Regions from separate parts of the Chroococcidiopsis sp. [FACHB-1243] genome, predicted to be linked through region 1. Evidence: riboswitches for the same ligand, from Rfam matches in the RefSeq annotation. Region 1 holds a riboswitch; each other region holds the start of a gene.
What was found. A riboswitch is a leader RNA that binds a small molecule or an ion and turns the genes downstream of it on or off. The one in region 1 is predicted to bind cobalamin.
Positions count from the first base shown of each region.

Region 2: it holds a riboswitch for cobalamin, as region 1 does, so the genes downstream of both, H6G17_RS20490 (HupE/UreJ family protein) here and H6G17_RS15375 (sirohydrochlorin chelatase) in region 1, are expected to answer to the same signal.
Region 3: it holds a riboswitch for cobalamin, as region 1 does, so the genes downstream of both, H6G17_RS29445 (CbtB-domain containing protein) here and H6G17_RS15375 (sirohydrochlorin chelatase) in region 1, are expected to answer to the same signal.

Region 1 covers NZ_JACJQX010000019.1:6,073-9,347, forward strand. Annotated here, with positions in the region: gene H6G17_RS15365 (peroxiredoxin) at 35-592, opposite strand; gene sipA (regulatory protein SipA) at 629-919, opposite strand; gene H6G17_RS15375 (sirohydrochlorin chelatase) at 1,131-2,120, opposite strand; cobalamin riboswitch at 2,158-2,360, opposite strand; gene H6G17_RS15380 (Spy/CpxP family protein refolding chaperone) at 2,447-2,926, opposite strand; gene H6G17_RS34140 (hypothetical protein) at 2,901-3,032, opposite strand; gene hemC (hydroxymethylbilane synthase) at 3,183-3,275, shown strand, end outside.
Region 2 covers NZ_JACJQX010000028.1:40,336-43,610, forward strand. Annotated here, with positions in the region: gene H6G17_RS20480 (ABC transporter ATP-binding protein) at 1-1,529, shown strand, start outside; gene H6G17_RS20485 (hypothetical protein) at 1,537-1,731, opposite strand; cobalamin riboswitch at 1,873-2,077, shown strand; gene H6G17_RS20490 (HupE/UreJ family protein) at 2,099-2,767, shown strand; gene H6G17_RS20495 (hypothetical protein) at 2,979-3,248, shown strand.
Region 3 covers NZ_JACJQX010000067.1:278-3,552, forward strand. Annotated here, with positions in the region: gene H6G17_RS29440 (hypothetical protein) at 1-1,065, opposite strand, end outside; gene H6G17_RS29445 (CbtB-domain containing protein) at 1,108-1,347, opposite strand; cobalamin riboswitch at 1,321-1,470, opposite strand; partial or broken gene H6G17_RS29450 (nitrilase-related carbon-nitrogen hydrolase) at 1,861-2,345, opposite strand; gene H6G17_RS29455 (hypothetical protein) at 2,386-2,676, opposite strand; gene H6G17_RS29460 (DUF411 domain-containing protein) at 2,760-3,275, shown strand, end outside.

The DNA of each region.
Region 1 (3,275 bases):
AGACATGACATGGCACGTCTCTACACTTTAGCTTTTAGGCAGTGTTTTTTTGTAATTCCTCTAACCGTGCTAGAACTTCCATGCTGTGAATGGCAGGATTTACCTTCACAAAAGTTTCGCGTAAAATCCCATCTGGGTCGATGAGAAAACTATGGCGCATCGAAACAACACCAATCCACGAACCGTATGCTTTACTCACTTCCCCTGTGGTATCTGCAAGCAGAGGAAATTTTAACCCTTCTGAATCGCAGAATTCGGCATGGGAATCGATAGAATCAGCACTCACGCCAATAATCTGAGCATTTTTGTCAATGTACTTGGGTAAGTCTTGTTGAAAGCGTTTGGCTTCTAGGGTACAGCCTGCTGTAAAGTCCTTGGGATAAAAATAAAGTACGACCCACTGACCGCGCAAGTCGGAAAGGGAAACTTCTCCATCTCCCGTATTGGTAGGTAGGGTAAATTGTGGTGCGGGTTGGTTCACTGGTGGTAGTTTACCCCCAAGCGCTAAGGCTGGGGTAGCAAAATGACACCAAACCAAAATAGACAGGCAACACGCAAAAACAGAGGTTAAAAAAGTTCGACGAAATATCATGATGTCAACTGCAAGTCCAGTTAACATAAGTTTACATTAGTCCTCGCTGCGATCGGCATCCGCAGGTAAAGATGGTTCCACATGAGATGCAGGTGGTGATTCTGGTTCTGATGTGATGCTCTCAATATATTGGCTATCGAGCAGAAAAGTACCGCGATCGAACCGGACGACCCAATATCCCCCAGGACGGCGATCTGTAACTATCCCTTCTTCCCGCAGACGAATTGTATCGGGAGGACGCAGCATCGGCATCGGCTCGGCTGTTTTAATGTAAGGTGGCAAGGCGACAACTCGGACTGTTTCGCCTATGGTGAATTCTTTCGTCATTGGTAATTGGTAATTGGTAATTGGTAATTGGTAATTGGTCGTTGGTCATGAGTCACTAGTTATTCACAAATGACAAATGACGGATGACTAATGACTATAGGCACTCATACTTTGACTTCTGAAATATGCGTAAGTGCGTTACGCGACGCGATCGCACACCCTACTGTACTAATAACCAACCATCATTACCCATTACCTATTACCAAATCCATTATGGAACTTGCCAGATTTTTTGATGATAGTCTACCGCATTAGCGTAAGGATCTACAGGCGGGTGGTGATGGTCGTGGTGATGATGGTGATGGTTGTCGTGGGTGTGGCTATGAGAATGCGTGTCACCTGCTACAGCTGCTAGGCGGAATTTGCACATCTCGCAATTCATCTGGACTTGACCTAAATGAGTTTCGATTTCTCTTTCTCTGAGAATGCTAAATAGGAGCGGATGCAGTCCTATTTCTGGCAAACAGGCGATTTCAATTTGGGGATACTTTTGTTGCTGTTGAGCTGCGACATCAAAAATCTTTTTAACTAGCGTACCCGTAAAGAGAAAGTGAGGTAGAATAACAATCCGTTTGGGTTGATAGAGTAAAGCGCGTTGGAAACCTGCTTCTAAGCGCGGGTGCGTGATGCCGATAAAGCAGGTTTCTACAGTAGAATAGCCGCTACCTTCCCAGAGAATGCGGGCGAGCTTGCAAGCATCGCCATTGGCATCAGGATCGCTAGAACCGCGACCGACAAATAATAATACGGTATCTGCACGCTCAATTTGAGGATGGTCTATGTCTGCCAGACGCGATCGCCACAAATCGAGAATTCCGGGCGTAATGCCAAAATGCCGTCCGTAGTAAAATTTAAGCTGCGGATGTCTGGCTCTAGCGCGATCGAGTTCGTTCGTTACATCAAATTTGTTATGCCGTGCGGCAAACAGTAAAATTGGCAGCACGGAAATTTCTGTAAAACCCTTCTCTACGCATCGATCTACCCCTTCCTGAATTGTTGGTTCTGTCAGTTCCAGAAAGCAGGGTAGAACTGGTCTAGAGGTATCTAAAGCTTGGTATGCAGAGGCAAAATCTAGCAAGCTTTGCCGTCCAGCTTCATCTCTAGTTCCATGACCGATCAGTAATAGAGGACGCTGTAGCGGCAGAGGTGGTAATTGCAAAGAGATATCTTCCAACGGAGTTAAATGGCGATCGCTAAGCATTGAGATTCTAGCTCCTTTCCCGTGCGACGCAGGAAATAGCGTGAGCGGATAACAGCACAGGCATTCTGGCTTACTATTCGTCATCGTTCATCTGTTATCAGTCATTTGCAGTTAGAGCAACAAATGACTAGTGACAAATGACAAGCGACAAAATCATTTACAGCTGCGGCACAGCCTCGGACTTACACCGATGTTTCCCTATGCTATTACAGTTCACTTGTGCCTAGATATCTTAACTGATTTGACCTACAACAAAAATACTGGGGGAGGGGTTATCAGTGACCAGTGCGTAGCAAAAGGTTTATTAATTCCGAATTCCGAATTCCTTAGCGATCGCCTCTTCGTCCCTTCCAGCCTCGTTCTTGTCTCATTTGCTGTAGTTGTTGTTGCTGTTCTGGGGTTAATACTGCGTCAAACTGAGATTTGGCAGATTGACGAATTTGTTGCATTCTATTTTTCTGCTCTGGAGTTAGGTTGAGAGAAGCTAACGCTTCGCGGCGGCGTTGTCTGCTTTCTCTAACGGTTTTGAGTTGTTCCCTCTGTGCTGGTGTCATGACTGCTTCGATTTGAGCGCGGGTATTGCGGCGGATTTCGGCAATTTTATCTCTTTGTTCCTGAGTTAACCCCAGTTTTTCAAATCGAGGTGGAATTTTATCTTGAGCTTGGGCGATTGTTTGTGACGCGGAAGTTTGCGATCCAGGTGCGATAGGTTCAGCTTGAGCTGCTAGCGGTACGGTGGCAATACTCAAGGCGATCGCGCTGGCTAACACAGGAATATGTTTAAATTGTCTGGTGATGAATTGCATGGTAGCGTTCTCTGGCGTTTCTAAGATTTGATATCACCATCATAAAAATCGAAAAACCGCGATCGCCTGTAGAGAAAGTAACGAATATAACTATTACTTTAGTCATGATGGTGAGGAGCGAGGAGAATTTTGTAGAGACGATACATGTATCGTCTCTACACTGACAACTGACAACTGACAACTGACTCCATTGGGTGCAGTCCTGCGGTAGTCTAGATCGAGTGACTCAGATTTAAGCTATAAATGCTGCTTTAGTATGTCCTCCAACGCCTCACCCACGGTCTCCAGCCCTGCCCGCACAATTCGCATTGGTTCGCGCAAGAGCCAGTTGGCTTTAGTTCAAACTTAT
Region 2 (3,275 bases), on a different contig from region 1:
TCCGCATGGTATCGCGGATTGCCCTGTTTGGTGCGGGACGACAAGTCGAATTTGACTTGAAACAAAAGCTATTTCAACATCTTCTGAAGCTGGAACCTACCTATTTCAACACAAATACAGCGGGAGATTTGATCAACCGCGCTACGAGCGATGTCGAAAATATTCGGCGGTTGGTCGGTTTTGCAGTGCTGAGTATTGTCAACACGATCTTTGCTTATGCGTTGACGCTACCTTTCATGTTGCAAATTAATGTCGAACTGACTCTTGCTGCTGTAGCAATTTATCCAGTGATGTTGATCGTGGTACAGTTATTTAGCGATCGCCTCCGTAACGAACAAGCAGAAGTCCAAGAGGAACTATCTGACATTAGCGAATTAATTCAAGAAGATATGAGCGGGATGGCATTAATTAAAATCTACGCTCAAGAAACAAACGAACGCCTAGCTTTTCGGCAAAGTAATTCTAGGTTATTAGGGGCAAATTTAAAACTCGCCAAAACTCGTAATACTTTGTTTCCCCTAGTTGGAGGTTTTTCTTACGTTAGCCTGCTCTTATTATTGTGGTTTGGAGCGGGAAAAATTGCAAATAACAGTTTAAGTGTTGGTGATTTTATAGCACTCATACTTTATGTCGAAAGACTCGTTTTTCCCACCGCTCTACTTGGGTTTACAATTACAGCTTATCAAAGAGGAGAAGTCAGTATCGATCGCGTTGAATCTGTTCTGGCTGTCAAACCTCAGATTTACGATAGACCTGACGCGATTTCATTACCAAAAGAAGAGATAAAAGGAGAGTTAACAGCACGCAATTTGAGCTATACATATGCTGGCTCTGGTACACCATCATTACAAAATGTCAGCTTTTCTATTCAGCCAGGAGAGACAGTCGCAATTGTAGGACCAATTGGTTCGGGAAAATCGACATTAGCAAATGCTTTACCTCATCTTTTAGAAATTGATCCAGGACAATTATTTTTAGATGGGCAAGATATTACTCAAATTACATTGAAAGATTTACGCCGCGCGATTGCCTACGTACCACAAGATAGTTTTCTCTTCAGTACCACGATTAAAAATAATATTCGATATGGCGATCCGCTCGCAGAACAATCTGATGTAGAATACTGCGCCAAGCAAGCTCAGATCCACCCTGAAATTCTCAATTTTCCACAGCAATACGAAACAATTGTGGGCGAACGAGGGATTACCCTTTCCGGTGGTCAAAGACAGCGTACAGCGCTTGCTAGAGCTTTGCTTGTCGATGCTCCGGTACTAATTTTAGACGATGCCTTATCTAGCGTTGACAATCAAACTGCAACAGCGATTTTAGATAATCTTTCCACAGGAACCGATCGCAAAACTGTGATATTTATCTCTCATCAGCTATCAGCTGCGGCTACTACCGATCGGATTTTGGTGATGGATCGGGGTGCGATCGTTCAATCTGGGACACATGAAGAACTAGTTCAAAAACCAGGTTTATATCAAAATTTGTGGAACCAGCACCAATTACAAGAGATTTTGCAATAAACCCGAACTAGTTGTAGTAGAACGCGCCAAAAGCCAGTGCAATAATGATGGGGATAATAATTGGCAGAGCAACTATCAATCCCCATTTACCAAACCGAATTTCTTGACCGTCAGACTTTAGCAGTGCAATGACACCCGCAGTTCCCATCACAACCCAGATACAACCAAAGACGATGAAAATAGCGAATTGAGAGTCTTCCATATAGTTGTCATTGGTCATTAGTCATTGGTAAGAGCGGAATTTCTATAATGGCGATCGCAGGCTAGCGAAACCTAACTTTTTCAGTTGAACACAATAGTAACAGTTTTGCCTCTCTCTCAGGATGCGATCTGATGGTATGATGAAGCCCTCAGTTAAATCGGTTCTAGCAGGGAGCAGCTGCTAGAGGTAATGGGGAAAGTTCGGTGTAAGTCCGGCGCTGTCCCGCAACTGTAAATCTGTTGTCATTAGTCATTAGTCACTGGTCATTGGTAAATACAAATGACTAATGACCATTGACTAATGACACTCTAAAGTCAGAATACCCACCGATAGAAATTGTTTAACTCACATCCTTCGCGAGGTACGGATGATGTCTAAAGTTTTGATGTCTCAAATTTTGCAACTATTTTGGCGCTACTTAGGGTTAATTGCAACCGCTTTGACGATCGCATTTTTTGCCATACCCCAACCAGCTTATGCCCATCACGCGATCGGTGGCAAGACTCCAGTAAATTTATTTGAAGGTTTCTTGTCAGGACTGGCTCACCCTGTTATTGGTTTAGATCATTTAGCTTTTGTCGTGGCAATTGGATTACTTGCTGTCGGACAACGGCGCGGTGCTTTAATTCCGGCTGGGTTTGTCGTGGCGGCGATGTTAGGGACGATTATTCACGTCTTCCAGATCGATTTACCTGCGGCTGAGGTGGCGATCGCAGTTTCTGTTATTATCTTTGGGGCAATGCTGTTGTGGCGAGATCGTCCTCATTGGTTGGTAACATTGGGGTTGGGTGCGATCGCGGGATTATTTCATGGTTACGCTTACGGAGAAGCTATTATCGGGGCGCAAATGTTTTCTCTATTTGCTTACTTGTTGGGTTTTACTCTAATCCAATATGGTGTAGCTTTAGTTGCCTTTTTAGTAGGGAATTTAGCATTGCAGAAATCTGCTAATTCTAGTCCTTCTTGGTTAAGATTATCTGGTTTAGCAATCTGCGCGATCGGTGTGGTGTTCTTGACTTCTTCGGTGATGGGTTAAAAGTTAAGTAGTCAGCTAGCACTCAATACAACTGCCAAAGTAGAACTCCAGGGATTTCAGTCGTAAATGAATTGACCCTGCGAGTCTACTACATTTACGTGTTTCTTAACATCTGTCTGAATGGAGCTTTCAAAACAAGATAAAGTGGGATTGTCAGTTATTAAAACTATACAAGAGGTGGGGCTAACAGCGATTAGCACCGCAACAGAACTTGGAACCAACTCCATTCACATTAGAGGTAGGCGGAATGATGGGGTTGAAATTATTGCTATCGTTAGTTCAGAAGGGAGAACGTATTATGGAGCCTTGGATTGACCTGAGTTCTCTAAGCAATAGTGAGTTATCTGCGCTAGAGCAACAAATTTTACAGGAACAATCTCGACAGGTAATGAACGATTCCGATCTCATTGTAGTGGAACCAGACGCATCAGAAGAATCTCATCGAGAAGCGATCGCGAAATTGCTGCAATGCAAAAAATAATAACTACTACTCTCACTCCCCACTCCC
Region 3 (3,275 bases), on a different contig from region 1:
TGCTACTCCCTCAACTGGAATAGTTTTTACAACTTGAAAGGGTTGAAATTGCCGCGCTGCATTCGCTTGCGGAGAAACTTCCACCTCAAATTTATGGGGTGCGCCATCAAAAAACTGCTGCTGCCACTTTAACTGTCCAGTTGCATCGGCAGTACCTTGATAGGCAAAGGCAAGCCAATTGTCCTCAAGCTGAGTCGCTTGAATCTTCAAAAATACGTCAGCTACTGGCTGGCTAGTTTTGGGATCGATGACATTGACTTGGAAGTTTGCAGGTTGTCCGACTGTGGCGCTGACATCTCCAGACAGGCGCAATTGGAGTCCCCCAGACTGTATTGTACTTGGTTGCTCTGACGATGGTGCAGGTTCACTCATGTGGGACATGGGCATAGACATTCCCGACTGAGCAATTTCAGCACTAACGTTGACAAATAATAAGGCAGCGATCGCTACCACTATTGCTCCACTCAACAATAGTCGTACCCGTTGCGGTGCAATTTCTCCAGACTGGAGTTGCTGCCGTTCGCCGATCGCTAAACCGCCGACTACCCCGACAATTAGTAAAATTGCAACCAGGATGCCAAGGTTACGATATTTCAGCCAGTTCTCCGGCACAGTGAGCGTGAGAGTTTGCTTAAACGGGCTAAAGGCATTCTCAAGCGTTGGAGTCACATTGACTAGTAGCTGGTAAGTACCGCGAATCGGTAGCATCTGCTGAATTTGCAGCTTGCCTTTGGGTGCTACTGCTGCCATTTCCAGTAACTTTGTTCCCTCTACTATGGGGAAATCTGTTGTGAACCAAGGATTTTTAGGTGGAGTGAAAATCGTCAAGCCAATTTTGACATTTTCCAAAGGTTGCCCAGATGCATCTAACACTTGCAACTTCAGTAGCGCTGGAGATTGAGGTTTAGTTGCTTCAGCTTCAAAGGGAAAAATCGGGTTGACTCCTGGTTCAGTTGTCAGTCGCACCTTTGGCTGTGCGACTTGAGAAAATCCAGCTAAAACATAAAGAACTATACTCACCAGGCAAATAGCACTAATGAGGGCAGATAACTTGAATTTTGGCATTTCGATTGGTGAATTTCTCTGAAGTGGATGCCTATTTAAGCTTTAATGGCAACTAATTATCAAAGTATGGTGACGTAGAGAATGCACCCGATCGTGAACTGCGGGATAAGTTGTAAAATACACAGTCCAGAGAATTAAAGCGCACAGCGAAACGTAGAGACTCGCTTGCACAGGTGTTGACAAAGTGAAGCGTAGCGCTTGATCCCGAACAGAAGCAATTGACCGAGCCGTCATCACGTACCTCGCAGATGAGTTAAGGGCATTAAAAGTCTCGGCGGGCATCCTGGCTGGGAGTATGAGTGGGATACTCCTTCACAGTTGCGGGACAGCGTTGGGCTTGCACCAAACTTTCCCCGTTACCTCTGGTGACTGACCCCCACCAGAACCGACTTAGTAATCAGACCTTATCATACTTTCTGTCTCACTAACCCAGCATACGACCATGAACTGTTTAAATTAGCATTGTCAGAGAGTGAGAAAGGGAGAGAGGCAAATTATAAAGCGTGACGAGGTGGATTGTCAAACAAATCAGTCGAGTTTGCCCAACAAAACTCACCGCTACCACCGTAATTAGTGTTTCTCCAATCCCATAACCTTTCTATCACGTTAGCTAGTTTTTAACTCTCTTCAACTAAACACCCGCTTTGATTTAACAACATTCACAGTCTACTTTGGAGGAAGGCTTTGCCTACACACCCTGCGGGAACGCTTGTACGCATGGTAGAGCATGACGCTACCACCTAGCACCAGCAAAAACAGCGTTAACCAATCTCCCCAACGCACGTACAGCGTCTAAGTTTGCCGTCGATAAATCGTTGCTGCGTGCAGTTCGTATGCGTTCAGTTGAGATATCCACTTAGTTCTACCGTGGGGAGCGATAATACCAGAATATCCGGTATTAGTAGCTCTTACAGCCCATCGATCGGTTTCAAACGCTGGCATTACATCTTGGGCATGGTGTTGGGCAGGCATTGCTGGGCTGTAATGGGCATTATTAGCAGCACTGAGGATAAACAGCCCTCCGGCAGTTGCCTGATACCGGAAATGCTGAACAAAGGCAGATTCGTAACAAATACTGGCGATCGCTCGACCGAAAGGTGTGTCAAAAAGCTGGCTCGGCTGACCAGCGATTGTGCGAGCATTCAAAGGCGACAGCTACTCGATCGACTTCCATAAAAATTGCTCAAAAGAAATATATTCCCCTATTGGTACTGACTTTACCTTGTTATAGCGAAAGTCTGACCGCCGCCCGTAACAGTAAACAGACTATTGGTAATGCTGTGCACGCTAGTCGCCTCAAACTCCTCAGGTATTCAAAGCTTAGGCAAGGACTTGCGATCGCTGTGGCTCTTGCCCGTTGCTTGATAACAGTCTTAGACTTTCAGCGATCGCTGTAGTTGCTTGAGGCAACTGTCCTAGTTGCTGACAAGCCAACGAAATGTTGCTTACTTGATTTAGCATATCTCTTTGGGCTTGGTGAGCTTCTGCTGCTTGTTGCCAAACTGTCAGTGCTTTGAAAAAATTTCCAGCTTCGTATAGTTCTCTGCCTTGCTGCAACAGTTGCGGTATATTTAGCAAGTTTTTGACGTTGGGAGGATCTTGACTCTTCACTCGTAGCTAAGGGGATTAAGATTGTGAGGACGGGTTACACCATTAGCAACACCAAAAATTTACCATTAGCTGTGAGGTCTCAGATGAAACAAAAACAATCCACTCCCTGGTTACAAAAAAGGTTGTGTCTTACTATGGCAAGTGCTGCTGTTGGGGCAGTGGTAACTGCTTATCCGACAGTAGCAGTGTTGGGGATATCGGCAGGTGATGCTCCTATCAGCAATCCTCAAGCTGTTGCTCAAAAACCTGACGCAATCGCTACTAAACTAGTAACTGTGTATCGCAGTCCCTCCTGTGGATGCTGTGGTGGATGGATTGATTACATGAAAAAACAAGGCTTTCAGACAAAAGACTTGCTAATTTCTGAAATGGGGGCAGTGAAACAAAAGTACAAAGTGCCTGACAAACTGACATCTTGCCACACGGCGATTGTGGATGGATATGTCATCGAAGGACACGTACCAGCCAGTGATATTAAGCGCCTGCTTAAAGAAAAGCCAAATGTAGTAGGCATATCTGTTCCTCAAATGCCTGTAGGTGCTCCTGGCATGGAAGCAGGGGATCGCAGAGATCCATTCACCGTGTTCTCCTTTGATAAA